One region of the Streptacidiphilus sp. EB103A genome, then DNA from elsewhere that is predicted to be linked to it. Evidence: riboswitches for the same ligand, from Rfam matches in the RefSeq annotation. Region 1 holds a riboswitch; each other region holds the start of a gene.
The links. A riboswitch is a leader RNA that binds a small molecule or an ion and turns the genes downstream of it on or off. The one in region 1 is predicted to bind cyclic di-AMP.

Region 1 (7,164 bases):
GGCGAGAACCTGGAGACCATGGCCGCCTGGTGCCACGCCCGCGACCCGGAGCGGCCGGTGCACTACGAGGGCGACTGGGACAGCCCCTACGTCGACGTCTACTCCCGGATGTACGCCTCGCACGAGGAGGTGCTGGCCATTGGACGACGCGAGGAGGCGCCCGCCTCGACCCCCGAGCGCGACGCCCACCGACGCACGCTGCCCTTCATCCAGTGCGAGTATGCCCACGCCATGGGCAACGGCCCCGGCGGGCTGACGGAATACCAGGAGCTGTTCGAGCAGTACGAACGGCTGCAGGGCGGCTTCGTCTGGGAGTGGATCGACCACGGCATCCCGCAGCGCACCCCGGACGGGACCCTGTACTACGCCTACGGCGGCGACTTCGGCGAACCGCTGCACGACGGCAACTTCATCGCCGACGGCCTGCTGTTCCCGGACCGCACGCCCTCGCCGGGACTGGTCGAGTTCATGAAGGTCGTGGCGCCGGTGCGGATCACCGGCGCGGCGGACGAAGGTGGGAGGCTGCGCATCGACAACCTGTACGACTTCCGCTCGCTGGCGCACCTCGCCTTCAGTTGGACCGTGGAGGAGGAGGGCGTCCCGGTCGCCCGGGGCACCCTTGCCGTGCCGGAGGTTCCGGCGGGATCCGGGGTCGATCTGCCGCTGCCCAAGGTTCCGGCCGCCGCAGGGGAGTCCTGGCTGACGGTGCGGGCCACCCTCGCCGAGGACCAGCCCTGGGCTCCGGCCGGGCACGAGGTGGCCTGGGGACAGCTCCGACTCGCGGAGCGGCCGCAGCGCACCCCGATGCCGGCGGCGGGCATGGAAAAGGCCGACGCGGACGGCGTGGCGCTCGGGTCGGCGCGCTTCGACCCCGCGTCCGGGGTACTCGTCCGGCTCGGCGGCCTACCGGTGAGCGGCCCTCGGCTGGATGTCTGGCGGGCGCCGACCGACAACGACCTCGGCGGCGGGGTGCGCTCGCTCGCCCACGCCTGGCGCCGGGCCGGGCTGGACCGGATGCGGCACCGCACGGTGTCGACGGGCCTGGAGGACGGCGCGTTCGTGGTCCGCAGCCGGGTCGCGCCCGCGGCGACCGACCTGGGTCTGCTGACCGAGTACCGCTGGAGCCAGCAGGACGGCCGGCTGCGGCTGGACGTCTCGGTCGTACCCGAAGGCGACTGGGACGGGCTGACCCTGCCCCGGCTGGGGCTGCGGATGGCGCTGCCCGCGGCGTTCGACCAGGTCGACTGGTTCGGTCTGGGCCCGGGGGAGTCCTACCGGGACACCAGGCAGGCCGTTCATGTCGGCCGGTTCGCCGCGCCGGTGGCGCAGCTGCAGACGCCGTATGTGATGCCGCAGGAGAACGGCAACCGGTCGGACGTGCGCTGGGCGACCTTCCTGGACGCCTCGGGGGCGGGGCTGCGGGTCGAGGGGGAGCCGTTCTTCGACTTCACCGCCCGGCCGTGGACCCCCGAGGACCTCGACGCCGCCCGGCACACCGCTGATCTGCGGCCGCGCGACCAGGTCTTCCTCACCCTGGACCAGACGCACCAGGGCATCGGCAGCGCTTCCTGCGGCCCGGGCGCGCTTCCGCAGCACCGGCTCACCGCCGGGGTCACCGCGTTCTCCCTGCTCTTCTCGGAGGTTCGGAGCTAAGGCCGTCCTGACGCCACGTCGGCGAACGGGGCGCCCCCGTCGCCGACCGCCACCTCAGTCCACAACCCCCAAGGGACCGAACCCACACCACCCGCGCAAGCGCCGCGAATAGCCTCGAAACCGGAAGCCAGAACGCATCAGCTGACGGGAGCCCCACCATGATCCTCATCAACGCAGCGTCGAAGCGCCCCGGCGAGGCCCCGCTCCGCCGCCTCACTCCGGGCAGCGGCACCATCGTCGTCCCGCGCGCCGCGGGCACCCGAATCACGGGCAAGCAGAGCGGGTGACCCCGCGCTGCGGGTATGCGGAGCGCCGTCGCCCGCGCCGCCCCGCTCACTGCTCGCCGAGCGCCATCCACTTCTCCGGCGCGGCCAGCGGGGCGAAGCCGACCTTGGCGTACACGGCGTGCGCGTCCGCGGTGGCCAGCATGATCCGGCGCAGGCCGTAGGCGGCCAGCTCGTCGCGGACGGCGCCGACCAGTGCGGTGCCCAGGCCCTTGCCACGGACCTCGCGGGCCATGTAGACGTCGCAGAGCCAGGCGAAGGTGGAGCGGTCGGTGACGATGCGGGCGTAGCCGACCTGGGCGTCCGAGGCGAGGTCGTAGACGCCGAAGTTGAGCGAGTTCGCGATGGCGGTGTCCTGCTTCTCGCGGGCGCGGCCGAGAGCCCAGTAGGCGTCCTGCGACAGCCAGCGATGGATCAGGCCGGGGTCCAGCCTTTCGGGGTCGGTGGAGATCTCGTAGCCGTCGGGCAGGTCGTTGGTCATGCCGGCAATCCAAGCAAAGGGGCTGGTGGCGGAGCCAGTGGTTTTGGACGGGACGCCCTGCGGTTCGGCCGCGTCCGCTGCTTTGTATGCTCGGCAGGTGTCACCCGCGCGCGTGCGGGCCCTGCGAGAGGAAAACGATGACCACCGAGTTGAGCTCCACCACCCTGGATGATCTCCTCGACCGTGCTCGCAAGGACTACGAGGCGCTGGCGGGCCGTGGGCTGTCGCTGGACCTCACCCGGGGCAAGCCGGCGCCGGCGCAGCTCGACCTCTCCGACGACCTGCTGAGTCTGCCCGGCGGCCGGCACACCTCCGCCGACGGCACCGATGTGCGCAACTACGGCGGGCTGCAGGGGCTGGCCGAGCTCCGGGAGATCTTCGCCGAGGTGCTGCAGGTGCCGGTGGCGCAGCTGCTCGCGGCGGGGAACTCCAGCCTTGAGCTGATGCACGACTGCCTGGTGCACGCGCTGCTCAGCAAGGTGCCCGGGGCCGAGTCGCGCTGGGTGGACCAGGAGCCGATCACCTTCCTCTGCCCGGTCCCCGGCTACGACCGGCACTTCGCGCTCTGCGAGCGCTTCGGCATCGACATGGTCCCGGTGCCGATGACGGAGTCCGGGCCGGACATGGACGTGGTGGAGGCGCTGGTCGCCGGGAACGCGTCGGTCAAGGGCATCTGGTGCGTCCCGAAGTACAGCAACCCGGACGGGACCTGCTACAGCGACGAGACCGTGGCCCGGCTGGCCGCGATGGAGACCGCCGCCCCCGACTTCCGGGTCTTCTGGGACAACGCCTACGCCGCCCACCACCTCACCGACGAGCTGGTGGAGATCGCCGACCTGCTCGCGGCCTGCGAGGCCGCGGGCAACCCGGACCGGGTGTTCGTGTTCGGCTCGACCTCCAAGATCACGGTGGCCGGCGCGGGCGTGGCCTTCTTCGGCTCCTCGGCCGCCAATGTGCAGTGGCTGCTGGGCAACAACGCCAAGCGGTCCATCGGGCCCGACAAGGTCAACCAGCTGCGGCATGTGATGTTCCTGCGCGACGCGGACGGTGTGCGGGCCCACATGGAGCGTCAGCGGGCCCTGCTGCAGCCGAAGTTCGAGGCGGTGCAGCGCATCCTGGAGGCCGAGCTGGGCAGCACCGGCCTGGCTGCGTGGACGACCCCCAAGGGCGGTTACTTCGTCAGTCTTGAGGTCGCCGAGGGGTGCGCGAAGGAGGTCGTCCGCCGCGCCGCCGGAGCCGGAATCGTGCTCACCCCGGCCGGCGCCACCCACCCGTACGGCGACGACCCGCGCGACGCGGTGATCCGGATCGCGCCCAGCTACCCGACCCTGGAGGAGCTGGAGCAGGCGATCCTCGGCCTGACCGCCTGCGTGCGGGTGGTCGGGTACGAGCAGCAGTTGGCGGTGTAGCGGGCCCCGGACCCGGGGCGGCCTCAGCGCGGGGCCCCGCGCTGCCGCGGATGGGCCCGGGGCAGCGCCAGCGCGGAGAGCGCCGCGGCGACCGTGCCGGCGGCGGCCGGGCAGCACCAGTCGACCAGCGAGGTGGCGGCGGCGCCGACGACCACCGCCGCCAGGCGGACGGCCGGCCAGCGGTCCTGGCGGAGCAACTCGCGCCGCCCGGCCCGGCCCAGCAGGCCGGTGTAGGTGCCGGTGAAGTAGGTCGTGGGCACCTCCCAGGTCTGCGCCTGCAGGCCCATGGCCAGGGCCACCGCGACGATCAGCACCAGCTGGGCCGGCAGTGACCGGCCGGACCCCAGCGCCCAGGCCGCCGCGGTGGCAGCGAGCAGCCCGGTCCCGACCGCCAGCAGGGCGCGCACCGGCACCCGGGGCCGGGCCCGGCCCGCCGCCGCGGCGCCGAACCCGTACCCGGCCAGCGACGCCAGGGCTCTGGGCACGACCCGGTGGTCACCGGACCCGACCGAGGCTCCGACCAGGACCAGGTTCCCGGTCATCACCCCGGCGAAGATCTTGCCCAGGCAGAGGAACGCGAAGGCGTCGGCGGCCCCGGAGGCGGCGGAGAGCACCAGGTGCACCGGCTCGTCCTGGGTGGTGGGCTGGGCGGGCTGGGCAGAAGGCATGGCGGCGGTGGAACTCATGGGGCCATTGTTTCCCGAGGGGCCGTCCGGTGGTGGCCGCCGGGCCGGGGCGGCCTGTCGCACCGGCTCAGAGGCGCCCGTACCAGACGGCGTCGGTCCAGATGTGTTCCAGCCGGACGTCGGCACCGGGGTGGGGCGCGTGCCAGACCTGGTTGTTCCCGGCGTAGATCGCCACGTGGTAGACGCGCCGGCCGTCGTGGAAGAAGACCAGGTCGCCGGGGAGCCGGTCGCTGCTCGGGATGTGGGTGGTGTTGTCGTACTGGGCCTGGGCGGTGCGCGGCAGTTGGGCGCCGGCCTGGTGGTAGGCGAAGAGGGTCAGGCCCGAGCAGTCGAAGCTGTCGGGGCCGGCCGCCCCGTAGCGGTAGGGGGCGCCCTGTTTGGAGGCGGCCACGGTCAGGGCCTTGGCCTGCAGTGTGGTTGCTTCTGCGGTCGGCGGTGCCAGGCCGGCGGTGGCGAGCACCGACAGGGTCACGACGGTGACGACGCCGGCTCGGATGCGCCCTGGATGAGGGCGCGCTGCGGTTTTCGAGGTTGTCGAGGACTTCGAGGACTCGGTCACGCGGGTTCCTCCGGAACCGCCTACGGAAGGTGTCCTGTCGGGTTCGGGCTCCGAAAGCTGCCCGGCCACCGCAGTGGCTGCACCCCAAGGGACGGTCCTGTTCAGGCCGTCCCGCCGTACTCGGGTCTCCCGCTCTCGCCGATGGGTGGGTGCGGAACTGACGTCCGACCGGCGGCGAGACTGAGCGTCCGGGCGGACCGCCCCGCCACGGCGGCGGGGACTTGTTCGGTCAGCCGTCAGTATTGCGACGTTGGGATCCGGTCTTCTCGGTGGACGGACGGGCCGGCGCGAGCGGCGGTGCGAAGTAGCACGGCTGGCGGTGACTCTGGGTGATCGTGATGGCGGTGCTGCGGACTTCATGCAGCCCGGCAGGAAAAATATTCTTTGCCCATTTCGGTATCAGGCTGTGAGCAGCCAGAACGCGGACGGTTCGGGTCGCGGTGCCACTCGATTGCCGGATGTCCCGGCCACACCTGTTCGAGTGAAGTCGAGTTCCGGGGGCGGGCGTTCGGCGATGGGGGCCTGGGCGAGGGTTGCGCCGTCCGCGCGGCCCGGGTCGTCGGCCCGAAAGAGTGCGACTGGCCCGGCGTGTCGCGACGTGAACAGGACGATTCTGTGACCGTTTCATGATGTTACGTCAGTGAATCAGGGGGAATCAGCGGCCCATGACAATGAGTGACCAAGAAGCTGAACTGGCGCTCCAGCGCCTCGTCGCACAGGCGGGCTTCTGGTCGGCCGCCGAGCCCGGCGTGGAGCCGGCCATGGACGACGAGCAGCCTCTGGAGACGCTGCTGCGATGGTGGGGCCGGCTGCGCTTCCCCGATCCGGAGTTCCCCGAGATTCCGCCGCAGGGCCGGTCCGAGCGGGGCGGGGTCTGGCCGCGCGGGTAGGTCGGGGGTGGGTCGGGGCAACGGATCGGCGCTGGATGCCTTGTGGCTGATGGCCGGGGTGTGATAGCTATGCCAGAAGGAAACTGACGGACCGTCAGATGGAGTTGCCGGCCCGGACCGTCCGACGCCTTTCCCGCCGCAGGATCTGACCGCCCAGGAGGCCCCTGATGGAGTTCGGCATCTTCCTGAATGGATTCGTGCCCGGCCCGGCCGCGCACGACCGCCCTTCCGAGCACCTCGCTCTCAAGCGGGAGTTGGACCTGGCCGTCAAGGCGGACAAGCACAACTGGAAGTACGTCTGGTTCGGCGAGCACCACACCCTCACCGAGTACAGCCACATGTCGGCCCCCGAGGTGGCGATGGGCTACGTCGCCGCGAAGACCGAGCAGATCCACCTGGGCACCGGCATCAACAGCCTCTCGCCGCGCAAGGAGCATCCCGTCCGCTACGCCGAGCGCGCGGCGATGCTGGACCACATCACCGAGGGCCGCTTCGAGTGGGGCACCGGACGCGGCGCGGGCAGCCATGAGGTGGCCACCTTCGGGATCATGGACACCGAGTCGACCCGGGCCGAGTGGGACGAGGTCTCCCGCGAGGTCGTCAGGATGTGGGAGCAGTACGACTACTCCTTCCAGGGCGAGCACTTCACCGTGCCCACCCCGCACAACATCCTGCCCAAGCCCTACGGCCACTCGCACCCGCCGATCTGGATGGCCTGCGGGAACCCCGGCTCCTTCGCCAAGGCCGGATCGCTGGGCATCGGCGGCATCGCCTTCAACTTCGAGCCGATCTACAACCTCAAGGGCCGGATCGAGGCCTACAAGGAGGCCGCGGAGAACCCGGTCGAGATCCTCGGCGACTACCAGAACAACAACGTGATGATGACCAACGGCGTGATCTGCCTGAGCGACCGCCGACGGGCCCGGGAGATAGCCCTGTCGGCGGGCCTGGGCTACCTGGTGACACTGGTCAACCTGTACCACGACACCATGCCCAAGTCGCTGGACGGCATCACCTGGCCGGACGCGCCGATCCACCTCGGCGCGCTGGGCGGTGAGGAGTTCCTGGACGAGCTGATCGCGGGCGGCTACCTGCTCTGCGGGACCCCCGACGAGGTGTGCGAGCAGGTGGCCGCGTACCAGCAGGTCGGCTGCGACCAGCTGGTGTTCGGCGTCACGGGTGGGCTGTCGCACGAGGAGAGC
Region 2 (7,164 bases), on a different contig from region 1:
CTCGGGCATGGAGGAACTGGAGATCTACGACTTCATGGGATTGGACGCCAATGTGGTTGTGCAGCGCCCTAACGCCGTAGCTGAGTCCCGGGTGTGGTTCGACTCCCTCTGGGACACCATCGCTCTGCGTCCCAAGCCGCTTGACTGATCCCGTGCGGTGGTTCCGGGAGATGACTGCGGGGAGGAGGTCACTGGAACGGGTGTAACGCGACCGTTGCCTACCAGTGGCTCGTTCGACTCTCCTCTACGGTTTGATCTGGTGCCGTACATTTTGGTGGCCTCTGGAGACTGAGGAGGATGAGGAGTATCGCAAAGCTGCACGTCCTTGAAGGGTCGGCCGTGATTGCGGGTGATGTCCCGCCCTCGGCGGATCAGGTGTGGCGTGACGTCAGAGACGCCGTGGCTTCGCGAACGGTCCTGCTCAACGGACTGTCACATAGGAACCACCGGGTAAGCCTGTCCCCATCCCAGGCGCTCGCGGTCGGACTTGAATCAAGTGCTTCGGTCCTCGTGCGTGAGCGTCGGGATACGCTGCCGTTGGTGCCACGGATGTGGAACGACGAGTATGAAGTGCTCCAGTACGTGAGCAAGTCGAGCCCGCACCTGGCTGACCTTTCCCCGCAGCCGCTCAGGCCGGCCCGACAGCCTGGGGCTGGGATCGAGGAAGAGCCTCTGGTCTTGCTGTTCATCGAGGGGGATACCCTCGATGCGGTCTACCCGCGTGGCAGCGCACTCCCATCCCCGCTCTTGGACGAGATCGTGGGAATCTTTGCAGCCATGGCCAAGGTGCAGGAGGTCGACCTGCCCAGAGTCCCCAGCGATTGGCCAAGTGGGGATGACTCCTCGGCTTTCATCAGGCGGCTCGCGACCTTTGCCCAGCGGGACGTCGAGCCGCTGGTCAGAGAGAAGTTGCACCCTCTGCTGGAACGACTCGGACTTCCGGAACACGCGCTGCAGAGATTCGTCGACCGTATCCCCAGGCTCAAGCGGAGACCGTTCTGCCTTCTTCACACTGACCTGCACCGCGGAAACCTTGTAGTAGGCCCGCAGGATCGGGTGAGCGTCATCGATTGGGAGTTTGCGATGACGGGTGATCCGATTTATGACATTTCCACACATATGGTGCGTATGGGGTACCCGGCTTCACAGTTCGACTCCGTGATCGGGTCCTGGAAAGCAAGCCTGGATGCTGCTCGGCCAGGGCTGACCGAGGGTATCCGGGCCGATCTCCCGATCTATCTGGCCTATGAGCGGGCGCAGTCGATCTATCCAGACATCCTTCGTGCTGCATCCAGTCTCGGAGCGCTGATCGAGGAGGGTGTATTCGCCCGGGCCGTCGCCCGTATCGAGAGCGCGCTGCAGCGTGCCGCCGCGCCGTTGCAACTGGAGCGCACCCCCGACCGCCGGCAGATCGCAACTGCTCTGCGCGAGTGGCACCGCAGCCGCGTCGGAGGAAGTTGAGCCTTGCCATCGTTGAACCTGTGCGTTCCTCGGGGTGCTCGGGCGTACCGTGAATCGGGTGACGGCGGGTCAGGCCGTGCACTCCTAGGGTACGTGGACCCGTGGACCATGAGAGCGAGTGGCTGCATTGTCGGTACAACATGGTGCGGCAGCCCGGATGTTGTCTGCGGCGTCCGTGGTCCTACTTGATTTCGACGGACCCATTTGCTCGGTTTTCGCCAGTTTGACCGCCGTGGGTGTGGCAGAGGATCTTCGAGGACGGCTCGCCAGGGCTGGGGCGGATCTGCCGCCGGATCTCGCAGGGATGGATGATCCGCACCTACTCCTCAGAAGGCTTCCTGGTGCGCTGCTGAGCCGTGGGGCGTCCGATGGGGAGATTCGTCTCCTGACCCGTCAGTTCCACGATTGGCTCTCCGGCGCCGAACGGATGGCGGTCAAGTCGGCGCGGGCGACGCCCGGTGCTTCCGAGGCGATATCGGGCCTGATTGCCCTGGGGAAGACGGTGAGGATCGTCAGCAACAATGCGGCAGCGGCCATCGTGGATTATCTGTGTCGTGACGGGGTGAAGGTGGGGGCGATCCAGGCGGAGCAAGTCTTCGGTCGGCCGGATGATCCGCACCTGATGAAGCCGAACCCGCATCTTCTGCTGGAGGCGCTCAAGTCGCTGGGGCCGTTGGGGGATGCAGGGCACTGCGTCTTCATTGGTGACGCCCCCTCTGATGTGAGTGCGGCGGCTGAGGCTGGGGTCAAGTTCATCGGGTTCACTGGCGGGGCCGAGGCGCGCCAGAAGCGACTGCTTGATGCGGGTGCTGACCCGGAAGCTTTGATCCAAGGCTGGTCCGATCTGGGTGATTTGTCGCTCCTTGTGTGACGGGATGGGCTTGTGATTAAGCAGCTGATATGTCTAGCCTTCCCGGAACGCCTGCATGCGCGGGCGGCCGCTCCGCGGGACGCCGAGTCCTGTCCAGCCGGGGAGCGGAACTCGAACTTCAGGATTGGGCAGGAGCGGGGGACCCAGGTAAGTTGCCGCAGTTCTCAAGGCTGCGGCTTGGGGTGAAGGCGCGTCAGCGCCCGGGCTACCTCACGGCCCGAACCCGACAGCTCACCTCGCAGGCGTCGGAGAGGGTACCTGCCATGCCTTTCAACACGCCCGGACGCCATCGCAAGCCGCGCACCAGTCAGACCAAGCGCCTGGTCGCGACCGCGAGCCTCGGCACCGCCGGCATAGCTCTGCCGCTGATCGGCGCGACCAGCGCCTCTGCCGCCTCCGTCTCCACCTGGGACAAGGTCGCCAGCTGCGAGAGCGGCGGGGACTGGTCCATCAACACCGGCAACGGGTACTACGGCGGGCTGCAGTTCTCCGCCTCCACCTGGAGCGCCTACGGCGGCGGCCAGTACGCGTCCACCGCGGACCACGCCACCAAGGGCCAGCAGATATCGATAGCCGAGAAGGTGCTGGCTTCGCAGGGGCCCGGTGCCTGGCCGGTCTGCGGGCCGAAGGCCGGACTCACCCAGGGCGGCGCCGCCGCCTCGGTGAGCACCGCGGGCTCGTCCTCCTCTTCCAGTTCGTCCTCGTCGAGCTCGAGCTCCGACTCGACGACGAGCACGACCACGCAGAGCAGCAGTACCGGCAAGCACCGGTCGACCGCTGCCACGGACTCCGCCTCGAAGGTCGTCAAGCCCGCGACGCGCACCACGACCACGACCACGGCTGCGCCGAAGGTCGGCCACGGCAACTACACCGTCAAGTCGGGCGACTCCCTCTCCGCCATCGCCGCCGCCGCGCACCTCAGCGGCGGCTGGACCGAGCTGTACAAGGACAACAAGTCCACCGTCGGCGCGAACCCGAACCTGATCTTCCCCGGCCAGAAGCTCGTGGTCGTCTGACCCCGTGCGGCGCTCAGCTGCTCAGGGACGGAGCCCCTGCCCGCCAGGTGAACTACTGGTGAGTAGGGGCTCCGTCCTGTGAGACAGGCGGAAGGTCCGGGTGGCCCCGCCCCCGGCTGCGGCTAGGCTCTTGTCGTAAGCACCCCTGTATTCCCCCCTAGGAGATGCCTGTGCCGTCCATCGACGTCGTCGTAGCCCGGGAGATCCTCGACTCACGAGGCAACCCCACGGTCGAGGTCGAGGTCGGCCTCGACGACGGCAGCACCGGTCGTGCCGCCGTTCCGTCCGGCGCCTCGACCGGCGCGTTCGAGGCCCTGGAGCTGCGCGACGGCGACCTGTCGCGCTACTTCGGCAAGGGCGTGGAGAAGGCCGTGCTCGCGGTCATCGAGCAGATCGGCCCGGAGCTGATCGGCTACGACGCCACCGAGCAGCGCCTGATCGACCAGGCCATGCTCGACCTGGACGCCACCCCGGACAAGTCCTCCCTCGGCGCCAACGCGATCCTCGGTGTCTCCCTCGCCGTGGCGCACGCCGCCTCCGAGGCCAGCGACCTGCCGCTGTTCCGCTACCTGGGCGGCCCCAACGCCCATGTGCTGCCGGTGCCGATGATGAACATCCTCAATGGTGGCTCGCACGCGGACTCCAACGTCGACATCCAGGAGTTCATGATCGCCCCGATCGGCGCGGAGTCCTTCTCCGAGGCCGTCCGCTGGGGCGTCGAGGTGTACCACACCCTCAAGAGCGTGCTGAAGAAGCGCGGCCTCTCCACCGGTCTGGGCGACGAGGGCGGCTTCGCCCCCAACCTGGACAGCAACCGCGAGGCGCTGGACCTCATCGTCGAGGCCATCCAGCTGGCCGGCTACACCCCCGGCAAGGACGTCGCCCTGGCCCTGGACTGCGCCGCGTCCGAGTTCTACAAGGACGGCAAGTACGAGTTCGAGGGCAAGTCCCGCTCGGCCGCCGAGATGACCGAGTACTACGAGGAGCTCGTCGCCGCGTACCCGCTGGTCTCCATCGAGGACCCGCTGTTCGAGGACGACTGGGCCGGCTGGACCGTGCTGACCGGCAGGATCGGCGACAAGGTGCAGATCGTCGGCGACGACCTGTTCGTCACCAACCCGACCCGGCTGGCCCGCGGCATCAAGGAGGGCACCGCCAACGCCCTGCTGGTGAAGGTCAACCAGATCGGCTCGCTCACCGAGACCCTGGACGCCGTGGAGCTGGCCCAGCGCAACGGCTTCCGCTGCATGATGTCGCACCGCTCCGGCGAGACCGAGGACGTCACCATCGCCGACCTCGCCGTCGCCACCAACTGCGGCCAGATCAAGACCGGCGCCCCGGCCCGTTCCGAGCGCGTCGCCAAGTACAACCAGCTGCTGCGCATCGAGGAGATCCTCGACGACGCCGCCGAGTACGCGGGCCGCGGCGCGTTCCCGCGCTTCCAGCCCAGCGAGGCCTGACCTTCGGTCGGACCGACTCGTCGCGCCTGACCGGTGCCCTGCCGTGTTCACCCTCTAGGGTGGGCGGCGGGGCACCGGCACATCAACCGGTCGGGTCGTGTCAGGACAGGTCAGGTCAGGGAGGGCGAGTACGTGAGCGGCAGCACAGCCAAGGGCACCGGCCCCCGCAGGCCGCGGCTGACCGGCCGGGCCGCCGTGCTGGCCCTGGTGCTGTGCTCACTGGTCGCCGCGCTGGCCTATCCGACCCGGCAGTTCATCGCCCAGCGCTCGCAGATCGCCCAGCAGCGCGCCGCGGCGGCCCAGGCCCAGGCCCAGGTGGACGAGCTGCGCCGGGAGAAGGCCCGCTGGCAGGACCCGGCGTACGTGGCCGCCCAGGCCAGGGAGCGGCTGCACTACGGCTACCCCGGCGAGACCCCGTTCATCTCGGTCGCCCCCACCACCGGTACGGGCAGTGCCGCCTCGGGGACTCCCGCCGCGGCCCGGGCGCAGCAGCCCTGGTACGACAGCCTGTTCCAGTCGCTGGAGACGTCCGACCGGAGCGGCGCGGCGGGCGCGGCCGCACCCTCGAACTAGAGCTATCCAGGAATCCAGAAAGCAAGGCAATGACGCAGACCCCTGACGCCCCCGAGGGCGTCGCCCCGGAAGGCGTGTCTCAAGACGGCGTGCTTCAAGACGACGTGGCCGCCATCGCCGCCCAGCTCGGCCGGGTGCCGCGCGGGCTGCGCGCCGTCGCCCACCGCTGCCCCTGCGGCCTGCCCGACGTGGTGGAGACCGCGCCGCGGCTGGAGGACGGCAGCCCCTTCCCCACGCTGTTCTACCTGACCTGCCCCAGGGCCGCGTCCGCCATCGGCACCCTGGAGGCCGACGGCGTGATGAAGGAGCAGACCGCCCGGCTGGCCGAGGACCCGGAGCTGGCCGCGGCCTACCAGCGGGCCCACGAGGACTACATCGCCCGGCGCGACGCCATCGAGGTGCTGGAGGGCTTCCCCAGCGCCGGCGGGATGCCGGACCGGGTGAAGTGCCTGCACGTCCTGGTCGGCCACAGCCTGGCGGCCGGACCGGGCGTCAATCCGCTCGGCGACGAGGCCCTGGCGATGCTGCCCGAGTGGTGGCGCAAGGGTCCCTGCGTCTGCGCTGACAGTGCTGAAGGGTGCGACAAGTGACTCTGCAGCGCGTTGCCGCGATCGACTGCGGCACCAACTCCATCCGGCTGCTGGTCGCCGACCTCGACCCGGAGACCGGCGAACTGCACGACCTGGACCGGCGGATGACCGTCGTCCGGCTGGGCCAGGGCGTGGACCGTACCGGGCGGCTCGCGCCCGAGGCGCTGGAGCGCACCTTCGCCGCCTGCCGCGAGTACGCGGCGGTCATCGCCGGGCACGGCGCGGAGCGCCTGCGCTTCGTGGCGACCAGCGCTTCGCGCGACGCCGAGAACCGCGACGAGTTCGTCAGCGGCGTCCGCGCGATCCTGGGCGTCGACCCCGAGGTGATCACTGGCGACGAGGAGGCCGAGCTCTCCTTCACCGGCGCGACCCGGGAGCTCAGGCAGGAGGACGGGCTGACGCCCCCTTACCTGGTGTTCGACCTGGGCGGCGGCTCGACCGAGTTCGTGCTCGGCAGCGACCGGGTCGAGGCCGCCCGCTCGGTCGACATCGGCTGCGTCCGGATGACGGAACGTCATGGCAGCGACACCATCGCCATGCGCGCCGACATCAAGACGGCGCTGGACCTGGCCGCCGCCACCGTCCCGCTGACCTCCGCGGCGACCCTGGTCGGCCTGGCCGGGACGGTCACCACCGTGGCCGGGATCGCGCTCGGCCTGCCGGCCTACGACTCCACCGCGATCCACCACTCGCGCATCCCGCTGGCCAAGGTCCACGAGGTCACCGCGATGCTGCTGTCGTCCACCGCGGAGGAGCGCGCCGCGATCCCGGTGATGCACCCCGGACGCGTCGACGTCATCGCCGCGGGGGCCCTTGTTCTGCTCGCCGTCATGGAGCGCAGCGGGGCTTCTGAGCTGGTCGTCAGCGAGCACGACATCCTCGACGGCATCGCCTGGAGCGCGGCCCGGGACACGGCTCGCGAGGGCGCTCCAGAAACTTCGTGAATTTCTTCACATGGAGTTCCCGGCTTTGGGACCACCCAAAAGGCCGGTTCATCCGAATTGCGAGACCACAGGCGGACCCAAGGCCCCTGGCGGCTGTCGGTACGGGCATCCAAGGCCAGCGGCCCGAATCGCACGCACAATCGCAATCAGGGCGACGAGCTGCGGCAATGCCCCGCACCCCGGCTGCGGCGCTGACGCACGGCGTCCAGTGGGAGGCGTGGGCCGCGTAGTGTAGCAGGTGCTGTCCAG
Region 3 (7,164 bases), on a different contig from region 1:
GGCGAGGCGCTGCTCGCGCCCACGCTCGGGCCGATCATCGCGGACCTGGCCCCGGCGCATCTGCTGGGCAGCTACAACGCCGCGTTCGCGCTGGTCAAGCAGGTTGCCATCGCTATGGGCCCGGCGGCCGGGGTGCTGCTCGTCGGCGCCGGTCTGCCCGCCGAGTACATCGTGGTGATGGCCGGCTGCACGGTGCTGATCGTGGTGCTGGCGGTCCGGCTGCGGACGCAGCTGACCGGCGCGCAGGACAACGCCGTGCGCCGGACCAGGGTGGTCACCACCTCGGTCGAGCCTCGGCTGGCGGCGGAGCTGCGTCCGGCGGCGTGACGCGGGTTCGGGGACGTGACGCGGGTTCGGGGACGGCTTCGGTGAACGCTCGGGGACCGAGTGGTGAATAAGGGGCGCGAGGGGGTGGAGGGTCTACAGCGCTGTAGTACTTTCTGACTGCCCGCTGTCGATCCCCTTGCCGAAGGCCACCGATGTCGTCCGTCCTCACCTATCCAGAAGCGATCGGCGTCGGCCTGCTCCAGGGCGTCACGGAGCTCTTCCCGGTCTCCAGTCTCGGCCACAGCATCCTGGTGCCCGCCCTCATCGGCGGCTCCTGGAAGCGCGACCTCAATGTCGCCGCGGCCGACTCCCCGTACCTCAATGTGCTGATCGGCCTGCACCTGGCCACCGCGCTGGCGCTGGTGGTGTTCTTCTGGCGGGACTGGGTCCGGGTGATCTCCGGCTTCGTCAGCTCGGTCCGCGAGCGGCGGATCGAGACCGTCGACCAGAAGCTGGCCTGGCTGCTGATCGTGGCGACCATCCCGGTCGGCATCGCCGGACTCGCGCTGGACAAGGTCTTCCGTGAGCACCTGGGCAAGCCCATCCCGGCGGCGATCTTCCTGACCCTCAACGGGCTGGTGCTGTTCGTCGCCGAGCGGCTCAAGCGCGGCGGGACCGGTCGGCGCAGGGCCGGGGACGCGGTCCCGGTCGAGCCGGGCCTCGGCGAGGAGGAGGTGCACCCCGACGTGCTCTCCGACCGCAGGATCACCAAGCTGAGCTGGGGCTCGGCCCTGGTCGTCGGCTGCGCCCAGATCCTGGCGCTGCTGCCGGGCATCAGCCGTTCCGGGGCGACCATCAGCGCGGGCATCTTCAAGGGCCTGCGGCACGAGGACTCGGCCCGCTTCGCCTTCCTGCTGGCGACCCCGGTGATCGGCGCGGCCGCGCTGCTCAAGGTGCCCTCGCTGATGGGGCATCAGGGCGACGGCATCCGCGGCCAGGTGCTGGCCGGCGCGGTGGCGGCGTTCGTCGCCGGGTATGTCGCCGTGCGGTTCCTCACCAAGTACTTCGAGACCAGGACGCTGACGCCGTTCGCGATCTACTGCACGGTCGCGGGACTCGGCAGCCTCGCCTATCTGACCCTGGCGTAGCCGCCACAGCCGGCTACGGCGGCGTAGGGCCGTCCGGGGTCGTCCCTCGTACGGGTGATCGGGGCGCTCCTTCCGCGTTGCTGCACCCGGGAAGCTCCATTCCTCTGATCCCATGATCGTGGAAGATCCTCCGCTGTCGCGGGGGTGGAGCGTGGGAGGGAGTGCCGTGCGAGGGGTTCGGCGACGGATTGCCGCGATCGCCGGTGCGGCTGGGACGTTGCTGCTGCTCGGCGGCTGCATGACGGTGACCGGGCAGGCGCCGGGCCACCGGGGCGCGCCGGGCGACGCCGCCACCCCCGGGGCCGCCCACGGCGCCGGTGAGGTGGGCTACGCCCACCCGTTCGTGCCGTTGCCCTCGGTGAGCCTCGCCCCCGTCCCGGACGGCTACGACCCCTCGGCGGACGCGAGTGCCGCGGTGGCAGCGGCCGTTGCCGCGGCCTCGGCGGACGGCAGGCCGGTCCTGCTCGACTTCGGCTCGTCCTGGTGCGAGGACTGCCGGGCACTGTCCGCGCTGGTGGACACCGGGGGGGTGCACCGGATCCTGGCCCGCAACTACCACCTGGTGACGGTGGATGTCGGGCACTACGACCGCAACACCCAACTCGCCTCCCGCTACGTCTCCTTGGCGCAGAGCGGAATTCCCGCCCTGGTGCTGCTCGGCCCGGACGGCACCAGGACGGACACCGGGGACCCGTCCGAGTTCGCCAACGCGCGCAACCTGGACGCCGACGGATTCGCCGGAACCCTGGTGGACTGGCTCTATCTGCGGTCCCGGTGAGACTGCCGCAAATGTGAGATTGGCGGGAAGGTGAGATTGGCGGGAAGGTGAGAACAGTCGGGCTGATGCATACTCAGGGGTGGTCAGTACGGGGCAGAACCGGACAAATCTCGGTACCGCTCCGTGAGCACTCAACTGCACCCCCGGGATTGCTTGGCATCAACCGTCACTGGGATTACCGTTCAATAACGCAGTGCGAAGGTCTGCCGTTGCTTTGACGGCGTCGTACGCGGTCGCCTAATCCTGTCTGGAACCGGGGAACCACGCACGCAGGGGTGAATCGGCCGAAACTGGCCGTAGGGGACCTTCCTCTCCGAACCCGTCAGCTAACCCGGTCGGCGAGATGGAAGGAAAGGAGCACGCCGAACGTGGCGTCGAACTCGCCCGCCTGGGCACCCGTGGCACCCGTACAGCCGATTCCGCCGCAGCGCAGCGCCCCGGCGGTGCTGGGCTTCGCGGCGATGGCGGCGGTCGGTGCCACCGGAGCCGTCGCGCTCGCGGCCCCTTCCGCGTCGGCGGCCGTACGCGAGACCGGGGGCAGCACCCTGGTCGCCCAGGAGCAGGCCCACGGCGCGACGGCGACGCTCACCAGACCGACCGGCGACCCGGGCACTGCCCTCGCCGACCGGATCCGCACCCAGGCCACCCAGCAGCGGGCGACCGTGGAGGACACGGCCCGGCGCCAGGCGGCGGTCGAGGCGGAGGCACGCAAGACAGCCGTCAGGGAAGCAGAAGCCAGGGAAGCAGCAGCCAGGGAGGCGGCGGCCCGTGAGGCGGCCGCACACGAGGCGGCGGAACGGGCCCGGGCAGTCGAGCAGGCCGCCCAGGAAGCCGCGACCCAGGCGGTGGCGGAGGCAGCCCGGCAGGCCGCGGCGGCGCAGGCGGCGGCCCAGGCCGCGGTGACACAGGCGCAGAACGCGGCCGGCGGCGTCGGCACCCTGGTGTCCCCGGTCGCCTCGGCGGTCGCCGGATCCGGCTTCGGCCAGTCCGACTCGCTCTGGTCCCAGCTGCACACCGGGCAGGACTTCACCGCCCCGACCGGCACCCCGGTCGCCGCGGTCGGCAGCGGCGCCATCACCTCGGCCGGCTGGGCCGGCGCCTACGGCTACCGCGTGGTGGAGACCCTGGCCGACGGCACCGAGGTCTGGTACTGCCACCTCTCGGTGATCGGCGTCGGCTCCGGCGAGGTGACGGCCGGTCAGCCCATCGGCCGGGTCGGCGCGACCGGCAGCAACGTCAACGCCCCGCACCTGCACCTGGAGGTGCGCCCCGGCGGCGGCGAGCCGGTGGACCCGGCGCTGTGGCTGTCCCAGCACGGCCTCGCGCTCTGACCCGGGAGAACTGAGTACCGGAGAACTGAGCACCCCTGAACTCCGACGGTCCCGGTGACAACCCCCCGACACCGGGACCGTCGGTCTGTCCGGCCACCGGGTGCGTTCCTTTCTCAGTTGGTCCTGGTGTTCCGCAGGTGCAGGCCCATGTAGCCGATGTAGATCTTCCCCGTCCCCGAGCAGTCGTCGAAGTAGTGCAGCCGGGGGGCGGTGCCGCCACCGCCTATCCGGAGGTGGGCGCCCATGAAGACCTTGCCGCCGGCGTTGACCTCGACCGGGACCGGGAGTTCGCGCTCGCCCTTCCACTTGGTGTTGGTGCGGACGGTGCGTGACTCGTCGCGGATCACCTTGCGCGGCGGGAAGACATGGCAGTCGACCGGGGTGTTCTCGCACCAGCGGCGGAAGTCGCCGCCGGACTCGCCGTGCACCGCGGCCTCGGCGTAGTCCTGCAGGGCGAGCAGCGCGTCCCAGGCCATCCTGACCCAGGTCGGGTGGTCGGTCTGGTCGTCCAGCTCCCGGGTCAGCCGGGGGTCGCCGGTGAAGGAGAGCAGCGGGAACTCGCCGATCCGTTCGATCAGTTCGGCGAAGGAGACCGGGTCGACCCGGCCCGCGGCCGGCTCGGCGCGGGTCGCGCCCTCGCCGCCGTCCGCCTCGGCCAGCCGCCCGCGCAGCGACCTGACCTGGGTGCGGGCCTCGCGCAGCTCGCTGTACTGCTCGTCGTACTCGGCGGCCAGCTGCGACTCGCGCTCCTCGGCGTCGCGGAGCCAGCGGCGCACCTCCTGGAGTTCCTCGGCGCGGGCCCGCTCCTCGTGGACCTCCTCCTCGTGGTGGTCCACCAGCAGGCTTCCGGGCTGGACGCCGTCGATCGCGGCGATGTCCGCGCTCTCCTCCGACCAGGGGGCCGATCCGCCGCGCAGGTTCTGGGCGCGCAGCGGCGGCAGCCCGGCGAGGGCGTCCGGCAACGGGGACTGGACGGCGAGCCGGCGCGGCAGCCAGGCCAGCAGGCCCGAGGCGCGGCGCAGGTCGGTGTCGAGGGTGTGCCGGCCCATCACCCGGTGCCGCTGGGCCTCGGGGGCCCAGGCCGGGTCCAGGCCGGGGAGGTAGGTGCGGACGGCGCCGCCGTAGACGCGGTGGTGCTCCAGGGCCCGGTTGAAGTCGCGCTCGGCGCCGGGGGCCAGCGCGTAGAGCACGGCGAGGCCGGCGCAGCCGCGCAGCAGCGGGTCCACGGTCTCGGCCAGCCAGTCGTCGAAGTCGACACGCGGGGGAGTGCTGGCGACGACGATCGGCATCCGGCGGTCGGGGTCGCAGAGTTCGTCGAGCACCTCGTCGACGTCGCCGCGTTCGATGACGGTGGGCATGCCGTGCACCCGGGCCGCGCCCTGGTGCTCGCCCTCGGCAGCGGCCAGGACGTCCAGCAGGCCTCTGGCCAGGGCCGGGACCGGGGCCTTGGTCGCCGAGGCGCCGCGTACCGGCAGCTGTTCGGCGTCCAGGCGCACCCAGGTGCCGCCGGTGGGAGGGGTGCTGATCGTCAGTGAGGTCTGCCAGATTCCCTGAGGCGTGAACTCGCGTAGTCGCCAGCGCGCCACCGACTCCTTGGCGCCGCTGGCGCCTCTGACCCGGTCCTTGAGGGCGCAGTCCAGCACGGCCTGCGCCCCGACCCGGTGGCGGCCGTCCTCGGCGCCGGGGTCCTCGTAGTGCTGGGCCTTCAGCCAGTGTCTGACCTGCTGTCCCGCGAGGGTGACCGTGTCGCGGTGGCTGTGGCCACTGGTCACGGCCATGCGGTAGATGCCGTCTGTCATCCGCGGGCCTCCTGACGCTGTGTCGGCGTCTCCGCACGCTGCATGCGGGGTCAACAGGTCCAACGCGGGAGGGGCCCCCGATGGTTCCGGTGCGATCAGCCAAGGGCGTGAACGGATGGTGCGCGCGCCGTGTGTGTGCGCCGGTGGACGGCTGGGTCAGCCGGGGGGTTCCACGGCGGCGGGGGCGTCGGAGGTCTGCGAGGGCTGGGGCTGTGGGGACTGGTGCTGCGCTGGCTGCGGCTGCGGCTGCGGCTGCGGGGACGGGGACGGCGCGGACGGTTGCGGCCGGGGCTGGACGGGGGCCTGAGCCTGGGCCTGGGGGTACTGCTGCGGGTACGGCCGGGCCTGCGGGTAGCCGTAGCCGTAGCCGTACGCCGGGGGTTGCGGCCAGGGCTGCGCCGGGCCCGGGTAGCCGTACCCGACGCCCGGCGCGGCGGGCGCGTAACCGCCGTAGCCGGGGCCCGGCTGGGCCGGCAGGTAGGCGGCCGGCGCCGGGGCCGCCGCATAGCCGGGCATGGGGTAGCCGCCGGGCGCACCGAAGGCCCGTGGCACCCCGAACACCCCGGGCATGCCGGGCCCACCCAGGAACCCGCCGAAGCCCATGGCCTGCGGATTGCGCCGGTACCACTCCTGCGCGCCGACCCGGGTGAAGATCTCCGCCACCCGCTCCCTGCGCTCCCACAGGTGGTGCAGCAGCTCCTGCTCCCGCTCCACGAAGTCCGCCCCGGCCAGCCCGCGCTCGGCGCGCTGCCGCAGGAAGGCCAGCGCCGTCGCGAAGCCCACGTACTCCCGCATCGCCTTGTCGCCCACCGGGCCCTGGGTGAACTTCGCCAGCTCCCTGGCCTGCTTCCGGGTCCGCATCGTCGACAGCACCAGCGGGACCGGCTGCGCGATCCACCCCGCCGCCGCGTACACCGGCAGCTGGCGCTCCAGCGCCCGCAGCTCGTTCCGGCGCGACCACACCACCAGCCACACCATCAGGCAGAACACCGGCACCATGAACAGGAAGTACACACCTATGAAGCCCAGCGGGCCGAGCACCGAGGAACCGTTCCAGGTCCCGTGCATGAACATCGCGCAGATCCAGCCGCCGATCGGCGCCGACACCTTCGCCCAGCGCCTGCGGGACACCGCGGCCAGGCCGAAGCCCACCCCGGTCATCGCGGTGAACAGCGGGTGCGCGAACGGCGACATCACCTCGCGCAGGATGAAGGTGATCACGGTCTGGGCGAATCCGGCGCCGTCCTTGTTGCCGTCCAGCACCGAGCGCCCGATGTAGAGGATGTTCTCGGTGAAGGCGAAGCCCGTCGCGGTGAACCCCGCGTAGACCACGCCGTCCACGATGCCGCCGAAGTCGCGGCGCCGGAACAGGAACAGCAGCAGGAGCGCGGAGCCCTTGGCCGACTCCTCCACCAGCGGGGCCACCAGGCTGGCGCCCAGGGTCTCGCCGCTGCCGATCTGATGGCTGATCAGCAGCGAGGTCGCCCAGGTGTTCGCCAGGATGGCGACCAGCGTCGCCGCGCAGGAGCCCCAGGCGAAGCAGAACAGCAGATTGCGCAGCGGCTTGGGCTCCAGGCGGTCCAGCCAGTAGAAGGCCCCCAGCACCAGCGGTACCGGCAGTACCGCCAGGCAGACCCCGATCAGCAGCCCGGAGGTGCCGGTCTGCCGCTGCACCAGGGCCAGGATCGCCACCCCGCACAGCGCCAGCAGCACGACCAGCGCGGTGAGTCGGAGGGCCTTGCTGTCGAACGGGTTGCGGCGCGCCGTGTAGCGGAAACTGCCGGTCAGCTGGAACTGCGGCTGCTCCTCCGCCTGCGGCACCGGCGGGGACTGCGGCGCGG
Region 4 (7,164 bases), on a different contig from region 1:
GCACCACCCGGTCTCGGTCCGCGAACTGGACGTCGACTGGGTCGCCTTCTCCGGGCACAAGCTCTACGCGCCCTTCGGCGCCGGCGTGCTGGCCGGCCGCGGCGACTGGCTGGACGCGGCCGAGCCCTACCTGGCGGGTGGCGGCGCCAGCCGCACCGTGGCCAGGGAGACCGACGGCTCGGTGGCGGTGGAGTGGCACCGGGGCCCGCAGCGGCACGAGGCCGGTTCGCCCAACGTCATCGGCGCCTATGCCATCGCCTCGGCCTGCCGTGCCCTGGGCGAGGTCGGCTTCGACGCGCTGGTGGCCAGGGAGCAGTACCTGATCGACCGTCTGCGGACCGGGCTCGCCGGGATTCCGCAGGTCAGGGTGTTGACCCTGTTCGGCGAGGAGCACCCGCGGGTGGGCGTGCTGTCCTTCGTCGTCCAGGGCTGGAACAGCTCGCACTTCTCCGCCGCGCTGTCCGCGGAGTACGGCATCGGGGTGCGGGACGGGCTTTTCTGCGCGCATCCGCTGGTGCGGACGCTGCTCGGCGGGGAGGCGGCTGCGCCTTCCGAGTGCGGGGCGCCGGAAGCTTCGCTGCCGGGGGAGCGGAGTCTGAACGCCATTCGGGTGAGTTTTGGTGCGGGCACGCCGGACGAGCACGTCGATCGGTTTGTCGAGGCGGTGCGGGAGTTGGTCACTGACGGGGCCCAGTGGTCCTACCGGACCGAGGGTGGGCGGTGTGTGCCGGATACGCGGCGGGCGTGATTTTTCGGGTGCGGGTCGTGGGTGGCTTGTCGCGCAGTTCCCCGCGCCCCTAGGGGGCTGCAACTGGCCCAGTTGCACTGGCTAGGGGCGCGGGGAACTGCGCGCCCAACCATCTACGGTCCGCGCCTAGTCCTCCAGGCCCAACGCGAATGCGGCGTCCAGGTCGTGCCGGGAGTACGTGCGGAAGGCGATGTGGGTCTCCGTGGACTCGACCCCGGGGACCTTGTTGACCTGGCCGGGGATGACCTCGGCCAGGTCCTCGTGGGCCCGTACCCGGACCATCGCCACCAGGTCGTGCTGGCCGGTCACGGAGTAGACCTCGGTGACGCCGTCGATCGCTGCGATGGACTCGGCGATCTCGGGAATCCGGTCGACGGCGGTCTTGATGAGCACGATCGCGGTGATCACGGGGGGTCTCCTGGGAGTACGGCGGTGTTCGTCGGATCAGCGTAGCCGCGCCCGCGGCAGTACAGCAGCCAGGCGAAGAGGAAGCCGCCGACGAAGCCGATCAGGTGGGCCGTGTAGGCCACCCCGGTGACCGCGGCCGAGGGCGCGCCGACCGAGGCCCACTGGATCGCGAACCACACGCCCAGCACCAGCCAGGCGGGGAACCGCAGCGGCAGGAACAGCAGGAACGGCAGCAGGCTGGTCACCCGGGCCCTGGGGTGCAGCCGCAGATAGGCCCCGAGGACGCCGGCGATCGCGCCCGAGGCGCCGACCAGGGTCTGGGTGGCGCTGTCGCCGCCGGCGGCGAACACCGCGTAGCCGTAGGTCGCCAGATAGCCCAGGGCGACATAGCTGAGCAGGTACGGCAGCCGCCCCATCCGCTCCTCGGCCATCGCGCCGAAGACATAGAGGAAGAGCATGTTGCCCAGCAGGTGCAGCCAGCCGCCGTGGACGAACATCGCGGTCAGCACCGACAGGGCCGGGATCTTCGGGAAGCTGTCCGGCGCCGGGCAGCCCGGCGTCGTGGTGGCCGCCAGCGGCTGATTGTCCATCAGCTCGCTGGGGATCACCCCCCAGTGGTGGTAGTAGGCCAGCTCCGCGCAGGCGCGGGCGTTCCCGCTGCCGTACAGGGGATCGAGCCCGGAGACCGGGCCGACCAGGAAGACCAGTACGCACGCAGCGATGAGCGCGTAGGTCACCAGCGGAACGAACGGATCTTCTGCGCTTACCGGCCTCAGCATGGAGTGAGCATTCCTTAACCGGACAAATCTGACACCGGTTGTCCTGCCGTATCTGCCGGTGAGGACGAGGCCATAGGGTTGTGCAGGTAGGCGTACCCGTTGCGAGAGGACCACTCATGTCAGTTCCCCTTCCCACCGAGGGGACCCGGTGGCGCTGCACCCTGTGCGGCAACCTGACCCGCTTCGACGTGACCCGGTCCTCCCGAGTGGTCGAGTTCGTCCATCTGGACCTGGCCGGCGAGCCGCGGGTGGAGGAGCGCGAGGTGCTGAGCGAGACCGTGGAGTCCGTGCGCTGCCGCTGGTGCAACGCGGTGGACCAGGTGGAACTGGTGGACCGTCCGGGTGCGGAGGCCGAGGCGGCCGCACAGGCTGGGCGTAGCGAGGTCTGAGGTTCCGGCGGGTCGCCCTGGGGCAGGTGGGCCCGAGGCATGTGTGGCGCGGTGACGAGTAGGGGGTGGGGCGGGCGAGAATGGTTACTGCGGGCAGCAGTCCCGCAGGACCGGATCGGAGACAGCGGACGTGGTGGAGCGAGACCGGGCGGACGCCGCCGCGGGGCCCGACGGCCCCGACGAGGCGGCGGACCTCGCGCTGCCCGCCGCCGAACCGGCCGAGCCCGTCGAACCCGTCGAGCAGCTCGACCGGCCGCTGCCCGAGGGGGTGCGGCGCAGGGTCGTCGGCATCGCCGCCGACGGGCTCAGCGCCATGCCGCTCGCCGAGCTGCCGCCCCGGCTGCGTCCGTACGCCAAGTTCACCCCGGTGCAGCGGGCCAGACGCGGGGCCACCGCCATCGCTGCCGCGCTGGAGACCGAGCCGGGCTTCCGGTCGCGGATAGCGGAACGCGTCAGACAGGGCCAGCCCGACCTGGTCGCGGCACTGGAGAACGGACAGGTCCCGGCCGCCGCCGATCCGCAGGACGTCGCCGCGGTGGCGTACCTGCTGCGCCCGGTCGGCTGGAGCAAGCTGGTCGGCGACGCCGGCGAGGAGGTCGAGCGGGCCGAGTCCGAGGGCGCCGCCGCCGAGGCCGCCCGGCTGGTGGAGAAGCTGCAGGCGGAGCTGTCCGCGCTGCGCGAGACCAGCAGGGCGGAGGCGGACCGGGGCCGGGTCGAGCTGGACGAGACGAGGAAGGAGCGGGACTCGCTCCGTCGCCGGGTGCGCAGCCTGGAGGCCGACACCAAGCGCGCCGAGGCGGCCACCCGCAAGGTCGCCGCCGAGCTGGAGGCGCTGCGCGCGGCCGGCGCCACCGAGCGGGGCAGCACCGACAGCGAGGTCCGCCGGCTGAAGCACCGGCTGGCCGAGGCCGAGTCGGCCGTCGAGGCGGCCAGGCGGACTTCCAGGGAGGGGCGCAGCGCCGAGGAGATGCGGCTGCGGCTGCTGCTGGACGTGGTGCTGCAGGGCGCTCAGGGGCTGCAGCGGGAGCTGGGGCTGAAGCCGGTCAGCACCCGCCCCGCGGACACGGTGGAGGCGGTGTCGCCGACCACGGCCTCACCCCATGACGTGGCCAGACGTGCCCTGGACGGGGACGACCCCGCGCTGCTGGACCAGCTGCTGGCGCTCCCTCAGGTGCATCTGCTGGTGGACGGCTACAACGTCACCAAGAGCGGCTATCCGACGCTGCCGCTGGAGAAGCAGCGGGTCAGGCTGCTCAACGGACTGTCCATGCTCGCCGCGCACAGCGGCGCGGAGATCACCTGCGTGTTCGACGGCAAGGATCTGGACGCACCGGTGCCGATGGCTCCGCCGCGCGGGGTGAGGGTGCTCTTCAGCCGCTCCGGGGAGAACGCCGACGAGTTGATCCGCCGTCTGGTGCGGGCCGAGCCCGAGGGCCGTCCGGTGGTGGTGGTGTCGACCGACCGGGAAGTGGCCGACGGAGTACGGAAGGCCGGCGCGCGGCCGGTGCCCTCGGCGATGCTGCTGCGGCGTCTTGTCCGCACCTGAACTGAATAGTCGTCCGGGCGGCTTTAAACCCTTTCATATAAAGGACATTGCTCCCATTCATACCCGGACTTCCCGCCCAGGGCGACAGAGTCACATCTCTCTCACTAGTCTCTCCCTTCGAACCTATGTCTGTGAACCTCTGTCTGTGTTCGCCAGCGTTTGCTCGAAGGGAACCAGCTTCTGTGGCCACGCACCGTCGCCCCAAGCAACCCAGCCGCGCCAAGGTGTCGATCCTGACCGCGGCCGCCGCCACCGCTGTGGCCCTCTCGGCCCAGGCATCCGCGCAGGCAGCGCCGATGACCACCAGCGACCAGGCGAAGTCCCAGGTCGAGGCGGACCAGGCGGCGGCGAGCGCGGCGACGGAGCAGTACGACCAGGCGCAGACCCAGGAGCAGACGCTGCAGCGGCAGACCAATGTGCTCCAGGACGAGATAGCCCGGCAGCAGGCCGCGGTGAACAAGGAGTTGGGCCAGCTGGGGCAGATGGCCAGCGCTGAGTACCGCAACGGCGCCGTCGACCCGACGGTGAAGCTGCTGCTCGCCTCGAACCCGACCGAGTACCTGAGCCAGGCGTCCACCCAGAGCCGGGTCGCCGGCAGCCAGGCCGCCATGCTCCAGCAGTTGCAGAGCCAGGAGAAGACCCTGGCCGAGGAGAAGGCGCAGGCGGCCCAGGAGCTGACGGCCCAGCAGAGCCTGCTCCAGCAGATGCAGTCGGCCAAGAACACCGCCCAGTCCAAGCTCAACCACGCCCAGAGCGTGCTCAGTTCGCTCTCCGCGTCGGCCCGTGCCGCAGTGCTGGCGGCGGCCGCCAAGTCGCAGGGGACCAGCACCGGCGGCGCCTACGGCTCTGTGAACTCCACCGACAACCACATGTCGGTCTCCCAGATCAACCTCTCCGGGATATCCGCCGCCGCCCGTACGGCGATGGAGGCGGCGATGAGCAAGGTCGGGGTCGCCCCCTACTCCTTCGGCGCCTCGGGCCCCAATGCCTTCGACTGCTCCGGCCTGGTGATGTGGGCCTTCGCCCACGCCGGGATCAGCCTGCCGCACTCCTCCTTCTCCGACGAGTCCGTGGGCACCCTGGTGGCCTCCAGCGCCGACCTGAAGGTGGGCGACATCGTGGTGCTGGAGCACGGCAACCATGTCGGCCTCTACGCCGGCAACGGGATGCTGCTGAACGCCCCCGAGTACGGCTACAACGTGTCCATCCAGCCGATGTCCTACTTCGGGTCGATCGTGGCGATTCGTCGCTTCTGACGGAGAGCCACCTCCGGGTCGAAGGTTTGGGAGTCGGCTGAGGCGAGGGTTGTCTCGTGATGTGACTCACGTCACCACGGCCTCCAACGCCTCGGCCGGATGACCGATTTGACCGCCATGTCGTCGTCAGATGGTCATGCCGCGACTACGTTCCGTTCGAAATCTGATGCGGTGTCGTAACCAAAGATAGTTTTTACTTACAGGGATTTGAACGGATCACGGTTGGGTCACTAGTGTCATCGATCGAACCACCGCGAAGTCGATCACCCATCCCGGGTGACAGCGGGGGTTTCCGCCGAGTCCGACCGTACGGCAGGCCGTCCCGAAGCCATCGGGGTGACCACAGGGGAGCGCCGTCAGTCTCGGAGCCGGGGAACCACGTTCCTCGGGGTGAATCGACGCCAGGCCGGTACGCCGGTGAAGCGCCGTAGGGCACGTCTTCCAGCCCGAACCCGTCAGCTCACCCGGTAGGCGGACGTAGGAAGAAGGAGCTCGCCTTCGTGGCGTCCCATCGTCGTCCCAAAGCCCCTGGTCGCGCTCGCATAACCGTGCTCACGGCTGCAGCGGCCACCACCGTCGCCCTCTCCGCGACCGCTGCCCAGTCGGCGCAGGCGGCCCCGACGCAGACCACTGCCCAACTCAAGGCCCAGATCGACAAGCTGAACAGCGACGCCGACACGGCGGTTCAGCAGTACGACAAGGCGCAGTCCGACCAGCAGACCCTGCAGAAGCAGGTCAGCACGCTGCAGGACCAGGTCGCCCGCCAGCAGGCCTCGGTCACCGCCAAGGCCACCGCCCTCGGCTCGGTCGCCAGCGCGATGTACCGCAGCGGGTCGATCGACCCGTCGGTCCAGCTGATGCTCTCCACCGACCCGGAGTCGTACCTGAACCAGGCGTCGGCGCAGAGCCAGATCACCGCCAGCCAGTCGAACATGCTGGCCGAGTTGAAGAGCGAGCAGTCGACGCTCAACAACGAGAAGGCCGAGGCCGAGACCAAGCTGAAGGCCCTCGACGCCACCAGCAAGCAGCTCGCCGCCTCCAAGGCCGCGGTGCAGCAGAAGCTCGCCGCCGCCCAGGCGAAGCTGGACTCCCTCACCTCCGCCCAGGCGGCCGCGCTCAAGGCCGCCAACGCCGCCGCCGCCTCCAAGGCCGCCGCCGCCGTGAGCAGCTCCTCTTCCTCTTCCTCGTCCAGCAGTGCCTCGGGCTCGTCCTCGTCCAAGGCCGGCGACTCGGTGGAGGCGACCGCCTACGCCGCCGCCCAGACCAAGCTCGGCGACGCGTACGTCTACGGCGCCACCGGTCCGAACACCTTCGACTGCTCCGGGCTGACCCAGTGGGCGTACGCCCAGGCCGGGGTGTCCATCGGCCGTACCACCTACGACCAGATCAACGCCGGCACCGCGGTCAGCCGCGCCAACCTTCAGGTCGGCGACCTGGTCTTCTTCAACAGTGACTCGCACGTCGGCATCTACGCCGGCAACAACATGGTGCTGCACGCCCCGCACACCGGCACTGTGGTGAAGTACGAGAGCATCGACACGATCGGCTCCATCTACGCGATGCGCCACATCTGAGTTCGGCGAGCCGCCCAAACGGCTGTACGGGCCCGATCCCCTGACGGGGGTCGGGCCCGTCGCCGTGTCCGGGCCCACCTATTCCGACGTGGCGTTTCGTCAAGTTGTACTAATTTAGGGGATATTTTCGTCCTTGCTGGGGTTTGGACTCTATGTGTCCGACTCGCTAACGTCGGCGCTCGGCCCTCTGCTTCGACGAATGGAGCCAGTCCCCGTGGCGTCCCACCGACGTGTCCGACCGCTGGGCCAGTACTCCACCGTGGCAGCCCTGTCGCGCACCGCGGCGACCGTGGCGGCGGCCACGGCGGCGGTCCTGGCGGCCGGCGGCAGCGCGCTGGCCACTCCGGGCGACCCGGGCGGCGGCAGTTCCGGCGGTGGCGCCCCGGTCACCGCCGACGACGTGCAGCACCAGCTGGACGGCCTCTACGCGCAGGCGGAGGTGGCCGGCCAGCAGTACGACGGGG

Region 2: another riboswitch for cyclic di-AMP. It lies ahead of ABH941_RS35560 (transglycosylase family protein); the one in region 1 lies ahead of ABH941_RS26375 (C40 family peptidase).
Region 3: another riboswitch for cyclic di-AMP. It lies ahead of ABH941_RS38380 (M23 family metallopeptidase); the one in region 1 lies ahead of ABH941_RS26375 (C40 family peptidase).
Region 4: another riboswitch for cyclic di-AMP. It lies ahead of ABH941_RS05765 (NlpC/P60 family protein); the one in region 1 lies ahead of ABH941_RS26375 (C40 family peptidase).

What each region holds. Positions count from the first base shown of each region.
Region 1 is NZ_JBGCAQ010000016.1:174,961-182,124, forward strand. It holds gene ABH941_RS26350 (glycoside hydrolase family 2 TIM barrel-domain containing protein) at 1-1,653, shown strand, start outside; gene ABH941_RS26355 (hypothetical protein) at 1,812-1,940, shown strand; gene ABH941_RS26360 (GNAT family N-acetyltransferase) at 1,987-2,418, opposite strand; gene ABH941_RS26365 (aminotransferase class I/II-fold pyridoxal phosphate-dependent enzyme) at 2,556-3,827, shown strand; gene ABH941_RS26370 (DUF1275 family protein) at 3,851-4,513, opposite strand; gene ABH941_RS26375 (C40 family peptidase) at 4,581-5,009, opposite strand; cyclic di-AMP (ydaO/yuaA leader) riboswitch at 5,075-5,234, opposite strand; gene ABH941_RS26380 (hypothetical protein) at 5,738-5,962, shown strand; gene ABH941_RS26385 (LLM class flavin-dependent oxidoreductase) at 6,130-7,164, shown strand, end outside.
Region 2 is NZ_JBGCAQ010000027.1:95,499-102,662, forward strand. It holds gene ABH941_RS35545 (GntR family transcriptional regulator) at 1-148, shown strand, start outside; gene ABH941_RS35550 (phosphotransferase family protein) at 550-1,461, shown strand; gene ABH941_RS35555 (HAD family hydrolase) at 1,580-2,332, shown strand; cyclic di-AMP (ydaO/yuaA leader) riboswitch at 2,435-2,592, shown strand; gene ABH941_RS35560 (transglycosylase family protein) at 2,596-3,348, shown strand; gene eno (phosphopyruvate hydratase) at 3,519-4,808, shown strand; gene ABH941_RS35570 (septum formation initiator family protein) at 4,941-5,381, shown strand; gene ABH941_RS35575 (DUF501 domain-containing protein) at 5,411-5,971, shown strand; gene ABH941_RS35580 (exopolyphosphatase) at 5,974-6,915, shown strand.
Region 3 is NZ_JBGCAQ010000034.1:15,738-22,901, reverse strand. It holds gene ABH941_RS38395 (MFS transporter) at 1-327, shown strand, start outside; gene ABH941_RS38390 (undecaprenyl-diphosphate phosphatase) at 480-1,415, shown strand; gene ABH941_RS38385 (thioredoxin family protein) at 1,582-2,193, shown strand; cyclic di-AMP (ydaO/yuaA leader) riboswitch at 2,418-2,549, shown strand; gene ABH941_RS38380 (M23 family metallopeptidase) at 2,562-3,524, shown strand; gene ABH941_RS38375 (hypothetical protein) at 3,638-5,323, opposite strand; gene ABH941_RS38370 (PrsW family intramembrane metalloprotease) at 5,480-7,164, opposite strand, start outside.
Region 4 is NZ_JBGCAQ010000003.1:117,098-124,261, forward strand. It holds gene ABH941_RS05735 (aminotransferase class V-fold PLP-dependent enzyme) at 1-748, shown strand, start outside; gene ABH941_RS05740 (Lrp/AsnC family transcriptional regulator) at 875-1,156, opposite strand; gene ABH941_RS05745 (rhomboid family intramembrane serine protease) at 1,153-1,935, opposite strand; gene ABH941_RS05750 (hypothetical protein) at 2,052-2,324, shown strand; gene ABH941_RS05755 (NYN domain-containing protein) at 2,455-3,870, shown strand; gene ABH941_RS05760 (NlpC/P60 family protein) at 4,053-5,126, shown strand; cyclic di-AMP (ydaO/yuaA leader) riboswitch at 5,468-5,616, shown strand; gene ABH941_RS05765 (NlpC/P60 family protein) at 5,675-6,700, shown strand; gene ABH941_RS05770 (NlpC/P60 family protein) at 6,915-7,164, shown strand, end outside.